DNA from 2 places in the Pseudoalteromonas sp. SG43-7 genome. Region 2 is predicted to be linked to the other one. Evidence: predicted binding sites of a transcription regulator. Region 2 holds the regulator's gene; the other holds the start of a gene.
What was found. The regulator ArgR, encoded in region 2, controls arginine synthesis, uptake and breakdown. The targets are predictions, from matches to a motif close to ANTGAATANNTATTCANT.
Positions count from the first base shown of each region.

Region 1: a site for ArgR is predicted at 4,856-4,873, ahead of H5200_RS13365 (OadG family protein). Genes of this name have one in related genera too.

Region 1 covers NZ_JACJEY010000027.1:19,336-28,419, reverse strand. Annotated here, with positions in the region: gene lepB (signal peptidase I) at 1-818, shown strand, start outside; gene rnc (ribonuclease III) at 821-1,498, shown strand; gene era (GTPase Era) at 1,488-2,420, shown strand; gene recO (DNA repair protein RecO) at 2,438-3,127, shown strand; gene pdxJ (pyridoxine 5'-phosphate synthase) at 3,190-3,921, shown strand; gene H5200_RS13375 (hypothetical protein) at 3,991-4,182, opposite strand; gene H5200_RS13370 (DUF1328 family protein) at 4,237-4,410, opposite strand; gene H5200_RS13365 (OadG family protein) at 4,928-5,173, shown strand; gene oadA (sodium-extruding oxaloacetate decarboxylase subunit alpha) at 5,184-6,968, shown strand; gene H5200_RS13355 (sodium ion-translocating decarboxylase subunit beta) at 6,980-8,110, shown strand; gene H5200_RS13350 (hypothetical protein) at 8,512-8,688, shown strand; gene H5200_RS13345 (tetratricopeptide repeat protein) at 8,960-9,084, opposite strand, start outside.
Region 2 covers NZ_JACJEY010000048.1:24,762-33,845, forward strand. Annotated here, with positions in the region: gene rluA (bifunctional tRNA pseudouridine(32) synthase/23S rRNA pseudouridine(746) synthase RluA) at 1-290, opposite strand, end outside; gene H5200_RS18000 (Dyp-type peroxidase) at 1,776-2,675, shown strand; gene argR (transcriptional regulator ArgR) at 2,695-3,162, opposite strand; gene mdh (malate dehydrogenase) at 3,387-4,322, shown strand; gene ispB (octaprenyl diphosphate synthase) at 4,402-5,373, opposite strand; gene rplU (50S ribosomal protein L21) at 5,796-6,107, shown strand; gene rpmA (50S ribosomal protein L27) at 6,124-6,381, shown strand; gene cgtA (Obg family GTPase CgtA) at 6,523-7,677, shown strand; gene folA (type 3 dihydrofolate reductase) at 7,751-8,242, shown strand; gene H5200_RS18040 (DUF3718 domain-containing protein) at 8,322-8,699, shown strand; gene H5200_RS18045 (DUF3581 domain-containing protein) at 8,837-9,084, shown strand, end outside.

The DNA of each region.
Region 1 (9,084 bases), on a different contig from region 2:
GTTCTGCTGGCGGCGAGCTCGATGAAGAAACTGCAGCACTAATTGCGCCAGAACCGACGATTACTGAAACGGCAAAATCAATTTTTCCGATGATTGCGGCTATTACGATTTTTAGATCGTTTATATTCGAGCCGTTTCAAATACCATCAGGTTCAATGATGCCGACACTATTAGTTGGCGATTTTATCTTAGTACAGAAATATTCGTATGGCGTGAAAGACCCTGTTTGGCGTACTCAATTAGTTGATGTGGCAGAGCCTGAACGTGGTGATATTGTGGTATTTAAATACCCATTAGATGAAAGTATTGATTATATTAAACGTGCGATTGGTTTACCGGGTGATAAAATCGTTTACCGTGATAAGCGTTTATACATTCAGCCAAATTGCGAACAAGGACAAACACAACAAGGTGACTTATTGTGTAATGAATTTAATAAAATTGATATGGAGATCATTAATCGCGATGAATTTAAGCAAGGCTCTATGGATTTAGTTCGGTTAGATGAAAATTTGACTACGCTAAAACATAATATTTTAATTAACCCTGAAGCGCTGGAAATGAAAGGGCGTTACTATCAACAACCGGGTACACGTTCTGATGAATGGGTAGTGCCGGCTGATCATTATTTTATGATGGGTGATAACCGCGATAACAGCCAAGATAGTCGCGTATGGGGCTTTGTGCCAAAAGAAAACTTGGTGGGTAAAGCTGTCTTTATATGGATGAGTTTTGAATTTGAGAATGGCCCAGATGACATTTTACCAGCCTGGGTTCCAACTGGTGTTCGTTTTGAACGCCTAGGTAATATTCAGTAACAATGAAAAAAAATGTAACAGAGTTATATAGCAAAATAGGGTATACCTTTATTGATCAAGTATTGCTTGAGCAGGCGATGACCCATCGCAGCCATAAAGGACAACACAATGAACGCTTAGAGTTTTTGGGCGATTCCATTTTAAGCTTTGTCATTGCCAATGCTTTATATAGTAAGTTCCCCAAAGCGCGTGAAGGCGATCTTAGCCGCATGCGTTCAACGCTTGTGCGTGGACAAACCTTAGCTGAATTTGGTTTAGAGTTTGGCCTAGGTGATTACTTACGCTTAGGGCCGGGTGAACTTAAAAGTGGTGGTTTTAGACGTGAATCAACTTTAGCTGATGCGGTTGAAGCAATTATTGGTGCGGTATTTTTAGATGCTGGCATTGATGTTTGTGGAGACTTGATTTTGGCGTGGTACGAATCTCGCCTTGATGCCATTTCGCCAGGTTTAAACCAAAAAGATCCTAAAACATTACTACAAGAATACTTACAAGCCCGCAAATTACCTTTGCCAGGCTATACTGTAGTAGATACTAAAGGTCAGGCACACAATCAAACGTTCACGGTTGAATGTATTGTTGAAGGTATGGATAGCATCATCTCAGTTGGCAGTTCTCGTCGTAAAGCTGAACAAAAAGCCGCTGAAAAAGCGTTGAAGATACTTAAAAATGAATCTTGATACATTGATCCAACCGCACACGCGTGATTTAGATACTTTTTGTGGCATGGTCGCTATTGTTGGCCGCCCAAACGTTGGTAAATCTACCTTGCTTAATGAAATTATTGAGCAGAAAGTAAGTATTACCTCGCGTAAACCGCAAACCACACGCCACCGTATTATGGGTATTCATACTGTAGGTAAGCACCAAGCCGTTTATGTTGATACACCAGGCCTGCATGTTGAAGAAAAGCGTGCCATTAACCGTTTAATGAACCGTGCTGCTTCAAGTTCATTAGGTGATGTTGAGCTAGTTATTTTTGTTGTTGAAGGTACTCACTGGAATGCTGACGATGAAATGGTGCTTAACAAAGTAAAGCAAAATGGCAAACCAGTGTTACTTGTGATGAATAAAATTGATCAAGTAAAAGACCGTGACCTTGTGCTACCGCATATGAAGTGGTTAGGCGAAAAGTTTGATTTTGTTGGCATTATGCCAGTATCTGCGACTCAAGGTAAAAATATCAACCTGATCAAAGATGAAGTAACTAAGCGTTTACCACCGTGTGAATTTTACTTCCCTGAAGATTACGTAACAGATCGTTCAATGCGCTTTATGGCAGCCGAAGTGATCCGTGAAAAGTTGATGCGCTTTATGGGTGAGGAGCTTCCTTACTCAGTTACCGTTGAAATTGAGCAGTTTAAATGGCAAGAAAATGGCATTTGGCATATCAATGGCTTGATTTTAGTTGAGCGTGAAACGCAAAAACGTATGGTTATTGGTAATAAAGGCGAAAAGCTTAAAGTGATTGGCCGCGAAGCCCGTAAAGATCTCGAAGAAATGCTTGATAATAAAGTGTTTTTAGAACTTTGGGTGAAGGTTAAATCAGGTTGGGCTGACGACGAGAGAGCACTTCGCAGTTTAGGCTATGGTGAAGATTAATAGCCTAAGCGATATTTATGGATAGCGACTTCTACACGGCATATTTATTACACCGACGTCCTTTTAGTGACTCACAAGTAATGCTTGATATGTTAGTAGAAGGCGTTGGCCAGTTGCGCATGCTGGCGCGAATTAGCGGTCGCCAAGCAACAAAATACAAAGCTCAGTTACAACCCTTCCAAGCCTTACTGGTAAATTATACCGGTAAACACGACCTGAAATATATCCAACGATTTGAACTACATGGCACGCAATCCACACTAGTTGGGGATCAGCTTTATTGTGGGTTTTACCTCAATGAACTAACCAACCGCATTGTACCAATTAATGAACCGATTGATCATGCCTATCAATTGTATAAAACTCACCTACAACAGCTTAACCAGCACCCTAATTTACAAGCTGTATTACGTTCTTATGAATTTCAACTATTAGAATTATTAGGCTATGGCGTTGACTTTAGTTTTGATGCCGCAGGCGATCCAATTTCGGCAGAGCAAACGTATAGTTACTTTGCTGAATACGGCTTTGTTGCCCAAGAAAATCAAGGCAGTGGCTTTTCTGGCGCGCAGTTAAATGCAATTGCAGCTCATGACTTTAGTGCGCCGGATGTGTTATATATGGCAAAACAATTAAGTCGTCATTTAATGAAGCCTTTATTAGGCAAAAAACCATTAAAAAGTCGCGAGCTGTTTATATCCAAATAGTTTGGGTATTCACCAACAATCTTAATACGGTATTTTTAACCGTTATTTTTACAGGTAAAAAAATGAAAGATATTCTTTTGGGTATAAACGTTGATCATATTGCTACCTTACGCCAAGCTCGGGGTACAAATTACCCAGATCCAGCACATGCTGCGAGTGTTGCTGAGCATGCTGGCGCTGATGGGATCACTATTCATTTACGTGAAGACCGTCGTCACATTCAAGATCGTGACGTGTATGTGATGGCTAAAACAATCCAAACACGAATGAACCTTGAAATAGCGGTTACAGATGAAATGATTGATATAGCCTTAGATGTAAAGCCAGCTTATGTTTGCTTAGTACCAGAAAAACGCGAAGAGTTAACTACCGAAGGCGGTCTAGATGTTGTTGGTAATCTAGATAAGATTAAAGTCGCGACAGCAAAATTAACTGACGCCGGTATTAAAGTATCGTTATTTATCGATGCAGACAAAGCACAACTAGATGCAGCTAAAGCCTGTAATGCCCCTTATGTTGAAATTCATACTGGCGCTTATGCGGATGCGCAAACTGATGCTGAGATACAAAAACAACTTGAGCATATTCATCAAGGCGTAAAGTATGCAGCAAGTTTGGGTTTGATAGTAAACGCCGGCCACGGTCTTCATTATCATAACGTGAAACCGATTGCTGCTATGAAAGAAATTTACGAATTAAACATTGGTCACGCAATTATAGCGCGTGCAGCCATTGATGGATTAGATAAAGCAGTACGTGACATGAAGCGACTAATGCTAGAAGCGAGAGCTTAATTTTAACTTCTCTTAAAATGCAAAAAACGACTCAAAAGAGTCGTTTTTTATTATTTGTATCTAACTGGATTAACAGTTAGTTTCTTTAGCGTTAACGCCTTCTTTTACTTCTTCACAGGCGTCTTCTACTTTGTTTTGTACGTCGGTCACAGCTTCATCTATGCGCTCACCGGCCTCTTCTGCATGATTGTCTTCACAACCCATGATAAAAAAACTAGCGAATAAAGCGATCACAGCGGTTTTAATAGTTGTCGATTTCATAATGTAATTCCTTGTAAAAATAATAAATGTGTTGTTATTTAAAATAAATTGTTATCACTTAGGGACATTGCCGCGCAATGCACCTGAAACGAGTGAAATAACTAACAATACAATAAAGATAAAAAAGATAATCTTAGCAATTCCTGCTGCGGCACCTGCGATACCACCAAAACCTAACACTGCAGCAATAAGTGCAATAACTAGAAATGTAATTGTCCAGCGTAACATTGTCGTCTCCTTGGTTTGTTAATTTGTTCAGAGTAAATAATGCTAGTTACATGCCATGTATTTAAATCCTTTATTATCAATGCTATAGAGGTTTATTTCATTTCTCTTCATAAATTAGGTGGGAATTATTTACAGCTTTATCTGTAACTTATACTCGACGCTCTAAAAATCAATATTTTAGTCGTTTTTTGGTAAGACCAATTTCATTTTTGAGCCATTTGTATTTAATCAAGCGGTTGTTCAGTCGTTCAGTCGGTAGCTTTTCCAGCTGCGGATAAGCTTTTACTTATAAGTTATAGCTATATTCAGTATTTTTATCATCTATATCCTATGAAATTATAGCAAAATGTAGAGTGTTAACTTTGCTGAGCATATGTTAGTTTTGTATTAATTGGTTTTACCAATTTACAAAGTGTTGGACTTGGTCTTTTTCTTTGTTATGATTGTTGCATAATTATTTAAATAAAGTGATTTTTTACCTGGCGGGGCTGGGTGGAAATAATCAGGGGGGAGCAGGATGGATATAGGTCAGTTACTTGCTACAGCAGCAAACTTAATGATCACTGGGATGGTGGGCGTTTTCGTTTTTCTTTCGTTGTTGATTTCAGCAATTACCATTATGTCTAAATTAGCGGGTCGTTTTGAACAGTCGGTTGCAACGCCAACGCGTACACCGTCAATCAAAGCATCAGGTGTATCAAGTGAACACATCGCTGCGATAAGTGCAGCCATAGCTCAATACAAAAATAAACAAAAACTATAAGGAGTGACTTGTGGCTAAATTAAAATTAACAGAATTAGTACTTAGGGACGCGCATCAATCATTATTAGCAACACGTATGCGTTTGGATGACATGCTACCGATTGCACAAAAATTAGATGATGCAGGTTACTGGTCGATCGAATCATGGGGTGGGGCTACTTTTGATTCATGCATTCGTTATTTGGGTGAAGATCCTTGGGAGCGTATTCGTGCTCTTAAAAAAGCTATGCCAAATACTAAACAGCAAATGTTATTACGTGGTCAAAACCTTTTAGGCTATCGTCATTATGCCGATGATGTTGTTGAAAAATTTGTAGAGCGAGCGCACAAAAATGGTGTTGATGTGTTTCGTATTTTTGATGCGATGAACGATGTTCGTAATCTTGAAACGGCTATTAAAGCTGCGATTAAAGTTGGCGCACATGCACAAGGTACAATTTCGTACACAGTAAGCCCGGTCCATACACTTGATATGTGGTTAACGCTTGCCAAGCAGCTTGAAGAGTTAGGCTGTCATTCAATTTGTATTAAAGATATGGCTGGTTTGCTTAAACCATACGATGCAGAAGAGTTAATCAAAGCGTTAAAAGAAACAGTCTCTATCCCAATTGCAATGCAGTGTCATGCCACAACAGGTTTAAGTACTGCTACTTACCAAAAAGCGATTGATGCAGGTATTGATATGCTTGATACCGCAATTTCATCAATGAGTATGACTTACGGACACAGCGCAACTGAAACGATTGTATCGATTGTTGAAGGTACTGAACGTGATACTGAGCTGGATTTAAATCAACTCGAAGAGATTGCTGCTTATTTCCGTGATGTTCGTAAAAAATATGCCGCGTTTGAAGGCAGCTTAAAAGGTGTTGATGGCCGTATTTTATTAGCGCAAGTGCCTGGTGGCATGTTAACTAATATGGAAAACCAGCTTAAAGAGCAAGGTGCTGCGGATAAATTGAATGAAGTATTACTTGAGATCCCACGTGTACGTGAAGACTTAGGTTATTTACCGTTAGTTACACCAACATCACAAATTGTGGGTACACAAGCAGTATTAAATGTATTGACGGGCGAGCGTTATAAAACTATCACCAAAGAAACTGCCGGAGTGCTAAAAGGTGAGTATGGCGTAACTCCTGCGCCGATGAATAAAGAATTACAAGAGCGCGTACTTAATGGCGCAGAAGTCATTACTTGCCGCCCAGCTGATTTATTGCAACCAGAACTAGAAATACTCCAAGCTGAGTTATTAAAAGAAGCACAAGAGCAAGGTTTAAGCTTAGCGGATGAGCAGATTGACGACGTGTTAACGTATGCATTATTCCCACAAATTGGGTTGAAATTCATTAAAAATCGTAATAACCCAGATGCTTTCGAAGCTGTGCCAAGTGCTGAATCTGCTAATAAAGAACAACCAGTTAGCAATAAAAAAAGTAACAGCAACACAGTAAAAGCAGAGCAGTACAGCGTAAAAGTAGATGGTAAAGTTTATGATGTGGTGGTTGCACAAGGCGGTGAGCTTAAAGAAGTAACACTTAAAGATAGTGAGCATATTCCACAATCGGCGTCAGTTGCTTCCGGCGAAACACTTAACGCTCCACTTGCTGGTAACATCTTTAAAATCAAGGTGAAAGCGGGTCAAACGGTAAATGAAGGCGATGTAGTGATCATCATGGAAACGATGAAAATGGAAACTGAAATTCGTGCAACCCACACCGGTACTATTGCTGAAATTCTTGTTGCTGAAGGTGATTCAGTGGCAACGGGTGACGCTATGATAGCACTAGCTTAGGAGCTCAGAGGATGGAAGCATTATTAAACCTCTGGCAAGCAACAGGTATTGCTAATTTTACATTTCCTGCGCTTATTATGATCGCAGTAGGGTGTTTATTGTTGTATCTGGCAATTGCGCGCAACTTTGAGCCGTTATTATTATTACCAATTGGCTTTGGGGCAATATTAACAAATATCCCCGTAGCGGGCTTATCAGACCCCGGTGGTTTGCTGTATTACGTTTATCATATTGGGATTGATACCGGTGTATTCCCATTATTAATATTTATGGGTGTTGGTGCACTCACTGATTTTAGTGCCTTGATAGCTAATCCTCGTATGTTATTGCTAGGTGCTGCAGCTCAGTTTGGTATTTTTGCAACCTTGTTTGGCGCAATTTTACTAAACTATGTACCAGGTTTTGAGTTTTCTTTACAAGATGCGTCAGCAATTGCGATTATAGGTGGTGCAGATGGCCCGACGGCAATCTTCTTAGCCTCAAAACTTGCTCCTGATTTATTGGGTGCTATCGCCGTAGCTGCATACTCATATATGGCGTTGGTGCCAATTATTCAGCCGCCAATTATGCGGGCTTTAACCACACCAGAAGAACGTAAAATTCAAATGCCACAGTTACGCACCGTATCAAAAAAGGAAAAAATTATTTTTCCGTTAATGGTATTGAGTTTAACGATTTTGTTTTTACCTGCAGCAACGCCACTGGTAGGCATGTTCTGTTTAGGAAACTTGATGCGAGAGTCTGGTGTGGTTGACCGTTTAAGTAATAGTGCACAAAACGAGATCATAAATATCACCACTATTTTCCTTGGTTTAGCTGTAGGCTCTAAGCTTGCTGCAGATAAGTTTTTAACCGTAGAAACAATTGGTATTTTGGTACTCGGCGCCTTGGCTTTTGCAATTGGTACAGCTTCAGGTGTATTTATGGCAAAAGGTATGAACAAGTTCTCTAAATCACCAATCAATCCACTCATCGGCGCGGCTGGTGTATCAGCTGTGCCAATGGCTGCACGCGTAGTTAATAAAGTGGGTCTGGAGAATAATCCGCATAATTTCTTATTAATGCATGCAATGGGACCAAATGTTGCGGGAGTACTGGGTAGTGCTGTGGCTGCAGGTATCTTGTTAGCTCTGGTAGGTTAAACAAATCTTAAACCATACCCAGCGAGCTGAGTATGGTGAGGTAACTTTTACTTCCAACCGACTGGCGCAGTATTTACTGCGCTTTTTTTTTGCGCTTAGGGTCTGTTGACCTTTCATGGTTAAAATTTGTTCAAACTAGGGGCGATTTAATCACGGCGCGAGATTTGTAACCTAGTGGGCTAAGTAAAAATCGAGCAACAAAGAGTTAATCGCCCCTAGGCAGAACCCTTCGGGCAGCGCGTGTTTGGCATTTATGTCGAGTTATCTCCTATTTATGGGGAATAACCACACTACATAGGCTCTGCCTTGCCTAAAAACCAAACGCGCAGCTGCAAATTTAACCTCGAAAGATAAACAGACCCTAGGTATACTCGATAGATATTTTATTAAATAGGAATGGTATGAATATCTTCGTGATTTTAATTTCACTGTTTGTTGCATTAATCATTCTTGTGCCACTACTTGAAAAGTATCAGTCTAAAATGGGCCTAGATGGTGCGACTAAATACGCCAAATACATTTGGCCATTAGTGATGATTTCATTGGTTGTGCAATTGATTTATGTGTTGGTGAGGTAGAGCGTAGCTGCCAGTTTTAAGGTCTAGGAGCGGTAAGCTTTAAGTTGTAAGTGATAAGCTCGTGTTTAAATGGACTGTGTAGGTTGGGTTGAGCACCGCGAAACACAACGAAAAAATTGTAACGGTAGATATCAATCTTTGAATATTTATCTATGCTCGTTACTCTGCGATCCCACAACAGTCACGCAGCTTTGGGTTTCCCGTGAAGGCCACATGGTCTGAACGATGTTTAAACGCTTTGTATGGATAATAAACCCATCTTGTTAAGTTATTAGTGCCCCATTGGATCAAAGTAAGCCTCCCAGGTTAGAGCACAAGCTTGTTTTGATTTTGCTTTTTTCATGTAGAACATTGCATTTTCGTCAGTTGAACAATTCATAAGCGCTACACCTAAAT
Region 2 (9,084 bases):
GCAATATAGCGCTTTGCAGTTTGGCGTTCTTGAAACTGCATACTTAAATGACGATGAGCCGCTTTATGCATTGCTAAACAAATAATTCCAGAGGTTGCCATATCTAAGCGGTGAACTATTTTTGCCGTAGGAAAAACACGGTTAACGCGAGCTATCAAACAATCGGCGTGTTTAGGATCTTTTCCCGGCACAGTCAAAAGTTCACTGGGCTTGTTGACGATCAGTAAATCATCATCTTGAAATAAAATGGTTAAATACGGATCTAATGGAGGATTGTAGTTAATTAACACGGCCGACCTCAATGATTTATGAGCGCGCTATTTTAGAGAAGTCATCGCTTATACACAATCAATAACGTATTAGATTAGACGCGAGAGTATTAATGAGCGAGTTAATTGGCAAGTAGTCGTTAAGCTGAGGGTATTTTTGGGCAAAAGAAAAGCGCGAACTATCGCTAGTCGCGCTTGCGGAATCTTCTAATTTTTTGCATCCTGCAATTGAACTTAATCAACTCCTAAACTTTACTAATCCATGTGATCACACTGTTACTTGTTCGTTCTGCGTGATATAGGCTATCCGTGCCTCTGTCCTATGTGCTTCCTTTTTATCCTTTTTGGTAATCTCTATTACCGGTCCTTTACGCATCGTCCTGATGCTATCCCTTAGTTAACAGTTCCATTGCGATACCCTTTAGGGCCTGTCCATCTGTCCGCTTTTATAACATCCTGTCTAACAACTCTCTTGCGAGCCCTGTTGTTATTCCTTTTCGCATCATCTTGACGCTGTCCGTATATTTACTATCCTTAGTGCTACTCATCCTGAGCCTGTCCGTGAATCCATTTTTTCCTAACGTAACCTTTAATTCGAGGTTTATGAGTAATCATTCCTTGTCCGTTTACTCATTTAAGCGTCACTGCTTAACCGATGAAGTAAGTATAGAGAGTATCGGCAAACAAAATAGGCTAAAAATAGTAATGAAAATACAGTCATTATTTTGAAATTTAATAATAGTTATTATATTTCATGTGGTTAGTTTGTTTTTAGACTTTTTTTATGATGCTTTATACTCAATAGCTGTCATAACCGTGAGATATATCGCACAAGTGATTTCCATTATGGGCGTGGTTGCCTTTAATAGTGGATGTAATTGTAGTGTTGCTTAGACGATTTCTAATCGTATATGGTTTAAGTTTATTGCATATATCCCTTAAATGATTAAAAACCAATATCTATTAAGGCGCTTTGTAATTCTTTAAAATAAATGCGACTTGCCGATAAATTAGCGGCTATGAATTGTGGGGAAATTGCTCAACAAGACACGTTTGAGCCGCTATTTAGCGCTTCAAGCTCAAAGGTAGTTGCAGAATTTCTTGGTCAGGGCATATACTTGGGTGCAGATGTATTAACAGCAACTGAATATCGTACTGCTTACGGGGGCTGAGTCATTAGTTACTTATCGTCGAGTAAAGCAAGTTGGGTAACTTTGTGTTCGCCCATACCATCTTGAGTTAATACCTTTTCAATCACAAGGCTGTAGTGCAAATACGGTGACTATTTTAAACCGTCGTTTTGTTGCTCTGCATTTTGTGTATAAAGTTATGATCGATGGACAATAAATTGAAGTTGCTGTTTAGTTGGGCCAATCATTTTAGCAAATGAGTAGGTGACAATAAAAATAACACCACACACGGTTAACTTTTTCGCAGATTAAGTGTTTTAGTATTTTTAATTTCATTAAAAACGCCGTGTATGAGATTTTGAGTTAAGGAAATATCATGGCGCAAGCGCAATCTGGAATTTGTGCTGAAGCAAACTTGCACGGTTTACATTTGTTTTTTAATGTATTTGATGGCCACGATGAGTCATTACGCAAAAAATTAAAATACGTTAGCGCTATCCAAGATGAGTTTTCAGATCAGTTTTCTGAATCGATGCTCTCCAGCCTAGTTGCAGTAGGGGCGCAGTACTGGCCGCATATTCTGCCTGAATTTCTGCCTAGTGAATTACAGAGCTTTCCTAATATTACTCATAATGATCATATTATGGGGGCTCAGCCTTTTGATTTATTTGTCCAAATTCGTTCCGATAGGGAAGATGTAAACCATTTATTTGCTTTGCAAATTCTCAAGTTATTTGCCCCCGATGTTGAATTGGTTGAGCAAGTGAGAAACTTTCGATTTTTAGATGGTCGCGATTTTAATGGTTTTATACTCGGTGGTGACACTCCTCATGGTCGCCAAAAGCGCATCACAGCGTTAATCAATAAACCCAACCATTTTGAAGATCAAGGCAGTTACGTACATATACAGCGCTATAAGCATGATTTAAGTGTGTGGCAAAACTTACCTCTGAGTGAGCAAGAGCAAATAATGGGACGCACTCGCTTAGATAATACCTTGATTATGCCAGCGACTGAAAATAGTCATGCTGTACGCACTGAGTTAAAAGATGAGCAAGGGCAACCACTGCAATTAAATCAAAACATGCCTTATGGTGACGTTTACGAACAGGGTATATTAGCGATTAGTTATGCGGCACAGGGAAATGCATTTGAGCAAGTATTACGAAGTCGATTAGGTGATGGCGATTGCTACGATCATTGGCTTGATTTTACTCAAGCCGATATGGGTTCTGCGTTTTTTGCCCCATCAATTAACTTTTTAAAGCAGCTATAAAAAGTTTGAACCGGTAGATTTATACCGTATCAAATAAAATACGCACGCGTTCAAGAGTTACATCAATTTCAGATACTTTAGCTGGAGCGATAAAAATAGTATCGTCACCAGCAATGGTGCCTAGTACGCCATCTGCTTTACCTAATGAATCTAATAGCCGAGCAATTAATTGTGCAGCTCCTGGGCTGGTTCGAATAATGATCATCATTTCGTTATGCATTATATCAATCACTAACTGACGTAATGGGCTTTTCGCTGTAGGTACGCCCATTTCAGCAGGCAAACAATAGACCATTTCTTGTTTGGCATTACGAGTGCGTACCGCGCCAAACTTGCTTAACATCCGCGACACCTTACTTTGACTAATATTATCAAAGCCTTGCTCTTTTAGGGCGTCAACAATCTCACCTTGTGAACCAAAGTTTTCTTCTTTTAAAAGTGCCTTAAAGGCCTTTACTAATGCTTCTTGTTTATCTTGTGGTTGCATATTATAGGTTCTTATTCATAAGTGATGCGCTAATTGTACACAATATTGCATACTTATGCAGTAGTTGTTTGCTTTTGCGATGGATTTTAGTGCTGTAAACCAGCAAGTTTACAACTATGGTCTAAATTATATGTGAAATAAGCAGGATAAATTTGTCTTTAGTCGTTAATTTCATTATCTTTAGAGCCACAAATATTTCCTACCTCAAATTACGGAGAATTCCAATGAAAGTTGCTGTATTAGGTGCTGCTGGCGGTATCGGCCAAGCGTTGTCTTTATTATTAAAAACAGGCTTACCAGCTGGTTCTGAATTATCACTTTATGATGTTGCTCCAGTTGTTCCTGGTGTTGCTGTTGATCTTTCTCATATCCCAACAGACGTTAAAGTTGCAGGCTTTGGTGTTGATGCACTAGATCAAGCGTTAACTGGTTGTGATATCGTTCTTATCCCTGCTGGTATGCCACGTAAGCCTGGTATGGACCGCGCTGATTTATTTAATGTTAATGCTGGTATTATTAAAACATTAGCAGAAGGTATTGTTGCTAACTGTCCAAAAGCATTAGTGGGTATTATCACTAACCCAGTAAATGGCACAGTGCCAATTGTTGCGGAAGTATTCAAAAAAGCAGGTACTTACGACGCGAAACGTGTTTTCGGTATTACCACTCTTGATGTGATCCGTTCAGAAGCATTTGTAGCTGAGCTTAAAGGTGTTGACGTTGCAACTGTGAAAGTACCAGTAATTGGTGGTCACTCAGGCACAACAATCCTTCCGTTACTATCTCAAGTTGAAGGCGTTACTTTCACTGATGAAGAAGTTGCTGCGCTTACTCCACGTATCCAAAATGCAGGTACTGAAGTAGTAAATGCAAAAGCGGGCGGTGGTTCTGCAACATTATCAATGGGTGCTGCTGCTGCACGTTTTTGTATGTCTTTAGTTAAAGGCTTACAAGGTGAAGACGTTGTAGATTACGCTTACGTTGCTGTTGAAAATGGCGATGCTGCATACTTTGCACACCCAGTACGTTTAGGTAAAAACGGCGTAGAAGAAATTCTTTCTTACGGTGAACTAAGCGCATTTGAAGAGCAAGCTAAAAACGACATGCTTGATACGCTGAAAAAAGACATCCAAGAAGGTGTTGATTTCATCAACGCTTAATTGCTAAGTCGATTGATAAAAAAAGCCTGCATTTGCAGGCTTTTTTATGCTCGAAGGATTTTTATACATTAGGTGTTTATTAGTGATTACGATCAACGGCAATACGAGCCAAGCTAACGAGTGCTTCTTTATACGGTGATTCATCTAATACAGATAAACACGCAATCGCTTTATCAGCTTCTTCATTGGCTTTATTCATCGTAAACTCAAGTGCTTTGGTTTCATTGAGGGCACTTAGAATCGCTTCTAAGTGGTCCATACCATTACTGTGCTCAATGGCATCACGGATCAACTGTACTTGCTCAGCATTACCGTGGCGCATAGCATAAAGTAGTGGCAGGGTAGGTTTGCCTTCGGCCAGATCATCACCGATGTTTTTACCTAACTGCTCAGCATCAGCATTGTAATCAAGCACGTCATCCACTAATTGAAAAGCGGTTCCTAAATGCATACCGTAAAGATTAAGCGCTTGCAGTGTCGAGTCGTCTTTTTCGGTAATAATCGCAGCAAGGCCTGTTGCAGCTTCAAATAATTTAGCTGTTTTAGAATAAATTACCTGCATGTAGCTATCTTCGGTGGTATCAGGGTCGTTACAGTTCATTAATTGCAGCACTTCACCTTCGGCAATCACGTTGGTTGCATCAGCGAGTATTTGCATAACTTGCATTTTACCAATACCAACCATCAGCTGAAATGAGCGGGTGTAGATAAAGTCACCAACAAGTACGCTGGCTGCATTACCAAACTCAGCATTTGCTGTCGGTGTTCCTCTGCGTAAATTTGATTCATCAACGACATCATCATGCAGTAATGTAGCTGTGTGAATAAATTCAACAATAGTTGCTAAAGTAACATGATCTTTGCCTTCATAGCCAAGTGCTTTAGCCGCTAAAATAGCCAACATAGGGCGAACACGCTTGCCGCCGCTGTTTACTATATATAAGCCTAGTTGATTGACTAATGCTACATCAGAGCGCATTTGCGCGTAAATTAGTTGATTGACGTCATTCATATCGTTTTCGATTAACGCCTGGATAGCTTTTATATCCATTGATCTCCGAGCCAATTTTAATGGGTATACGGGGCTGATTGTACAACAAAAAACAGCTTTGCTCGACAGTTTGTGACGATTCGCTGAAAAAACACGGTTAAGCAGCTTAATTTAGCCTTAATTTGGAAAGATAACTTTTTTATTTGAGAAAATTTACGTTAATTCAACATGGTTGTTTTTTATTCTTAGCGCGTGTTTGTTCGTGGTGTAATTTATTTGTCATGAAACGCTAAAAAGGCTTGGCATAATGCCAATTTAATATAAAATAGGTGAAAATATTGAATCGCCTTCAATGCAGCTATTTTTTATTCATTTAATTAATAAAACAGGCTTGCTAGTTTTTGCACATTAGCGTAAACTTCGCGCCCTATTGAATAATATTTTAGTTGCGTCGATTTGAGGGCGCACAGACGGAGTTAATTATGTACGCGGTTTTCCAAAGTGGTGGTAAACAGCACCGTGTGACTGAAGGTCAAACAATTCGTCTTGAGAAATTAGACGTTGAGACTGGTGCAGCAGTTGAATTTGATTCAGTACTTTTAGTTGCTGATGGTGAGAAAATCGAGATCGGTGTACCGTTCGTAAACGGTGGTAAAATAACAGCTGAGGTTGTTTCACATGGTCGCGGTGAGAAGATTAAGGTTGTTAAATTTAGACGCCGTAAGCATTCTCGTAAGCAAATGGGCCATCGTCAATGGTTCACAGAAGTTAAAATCACTGGCATTAGCGCTTAATTAGAGGTACTTAGAAATGGCACATAAAAAAGCAGCTGGTAGTACTCGTAACGGTCGCGATTCAGAAAGCAAACGCCTTGGTGTTAAGCGTTTTGGTGGCGAATCAGTTCTAGCGGGTAGCATCATTGTTCGTCAACGTGGAACTAAATTCCATGCTGGCACAAACGTAGGTATCGGTAAAGACCACACTATCTTCGCAAAAGCAGATGGTAAAGTTCAGTTTGAACAAAAAGGTCCTTTAAACCGTAAATACGTAAGCATCGTATCTGAGTAATCAGAATCGGTTCTTAAAAAACCCCGCCTTTGCGGGGTTTTTTGTTTTGAAAATAAATATATACCTAAGCCAAGCCTGCAATCAGCTTGGCTTAGGTATATAATAGTGAAATTAACAAGCCAATCCCTAAAGTGAGTAATCATGAAGTTTGTAGATGAAGTAGAAATTCGCGCAGAAGCTGGAGGCGGTGGCAGCGGCATCGTATCTTTCCGTCGTGAAAAATATGTCCCAGATGGTGGACCAGACGGCGGTGACGGTGGAGATGGTGGTAGTGTTTATCTACAAGCTGATGAAAACTTAAATACCCTAATCGATTATCAGTTTGAGCGTTTTCATAGAGCTGAACGTGGTACTAATGGCCGCAGTCGTAACTGTACCGGTAAAAAGGCTGATGACTTATATGTGATGGTGCCTGTAGGTACTCGGATCATGGATGTTGATACCCAAGAAGGTCTTGGTGATTTAACTCAACATGGTCAAAGAATTTTGGTTGCAAAAGGCGGTTTCCACGGCTTGGGGAATGCGCGTTTTAAATCAAGTACTAACCGAGCGCCTCGTCAAAAAACATTAGGCACACCGGGTGAAGTACGTAACCTTAAACTAGAGCTATTATTATTAGCTGATGTTGGTTTATTAGGTTTGCCAAATGCAGGTAAGTCTACTTTTATTCGTAGTGTATCGGCAGCGAAACCAAAAGTAGCTGATTACCCATTTACTACGCTGATTCCAAATTTAGGTGTGGTACGTCCAGAAGCAAATAAATCATTTGTTATTGCAGATATCCCAGGGTTAATCGAAGGTGCCTCTGATGGCGCTGGCTTGGGTATTCGCTTCTTGAAACATTTAGAGCGTTGCCGTGTATTACTGCATATTATCGATGTAATGCCTGTCGATGGTTCAAACCCAGTAGACAATGCATTTGCAATCATCAATGAGTTGCACCAGTACAGTCCTAAGCTTGCTGAAAAACCACGTTGGTTAGTATTTAATAAAATAGACTTATTACCTGAAGATGAAGCACAGGCGCTATGTGAGCAAATTGCTGAAGAGTTGGGCGAGACTGAAAATATTTATCATATTTCTGCAATTAATAAGCTAAATACTCAACCATTAATTCATAACATCATGACGCTACTCGATAGCATGCCAAAAGAAAAATTTGTGCCAATTGAAGATGAAGAAGTTGAATTCAAATGGGATACTTATCATAAAGATGCCACTAAGAAGAATGATGACGACGACTGGGATAGTTGGGATGATGACGATTATGACGTTGAAGTTGTCTATGAGCGTTAGACTAAAGTAAATTATTTTAAAAGGAGCTGGTGCTCCTTTTTTCTTGTTTAATAAAAAAGTATTAGGTTTTAATGTGAAGATTTCAATGATTGCAGCTATGGCTAAAAATAGAGTGATTGGCCAAGATAATAATATGCCATGGCATTTACCTGCTGATTTACAGCATTTTAAAGCGGTTACTATGAATAAACCAGTAATTATGGGGCGCAAAACATTTGAGTCAATTGGTCGCCCTTTACCTGGTCGACGCAACATTGTTATTAGCCGAAACACTGACTACACTGCAGCTGGAATTGATGTTGTAACATCCCCAGAGGCCGCTATTTCATTGGTGTGTGAGTCTGATGAAGTAATGGTGATTGGTGGCGGGAATATATATCAACAATTTTTAAAAAGTGCCGATACACTTTATTTAACGTTTATTGATCTTGATGTTGCAGGAGATACACAGTTTCCTGATTACGAACAATCAGCAAACTGGCAAGTTGTAGAAGAGCTGTATAATCAACCGGATGATAACAATATTTATGGTTATAAATTTGTCACATTGGATAAAGTTAAGTAACATTATTGCGGTTAGGCTTATAGGTTGATACAATATTAAACAACTAGGGTAGTTATAAAGTATTACACAAGGGTCTACAATGATAAAATTATCAACACTCGTTATTGCTGCAGCTGTTATTTCTGGTTCTGTTGCTTTTAGCGCGCCAGTAAAAGCGGATGATCAGTTAGCTGTTTCAATCTGTGAATACATAGCTGCGGACGATAAAAACCGTTTACGTGATAAGTTAAAAAGCTCACGTGTAAAAATTCGTAATATTTATGATGCAGTACAATGTAATGGTCTTAACTTGCTACGTCATGCAGTTGCCAGTAATGCCGTAGATACCGGTGAATATATTGTGAAAAACTTATCTAAAAGCTCTTTAGAAGATGGAGCAGATATAGCATGGGCCGAAGCAAATGGTCATGGCGGTTCTGCATTAATACCAGCAATTAAAGAACGTGCTGGTTTATAAGTTATAATAAATCATTAAAAAAGTCGCGATATCGCGGCTTTTTTGTATCTGAAACAAAAGTTTAACAGATTCGACCTCTATTGTAATTTTATCTGGTAGAATAGGCAGGTTATAAGCAGTTTAAGCAGTGAACAACTATGTTAAGTCCTTTTTATCAGCAACATGCTGATTATGTCTCTATTTCTCGTGAACAAGGGTGTCGTTTCGCAAAGTGCGTTGCTGATGATTACAATCCACTTCATGATAAAGATGCAAAACGTTTTTGTGTGCCTGGAGATTTATTATTTTCATTGGTATTAAGTCGTTATGGCATCAGTGAAAAAATGGAATTTACCTTTGCCGGCATGGTTGATGAGAATACCAAACTCAACTTCCCTGAGGGCGC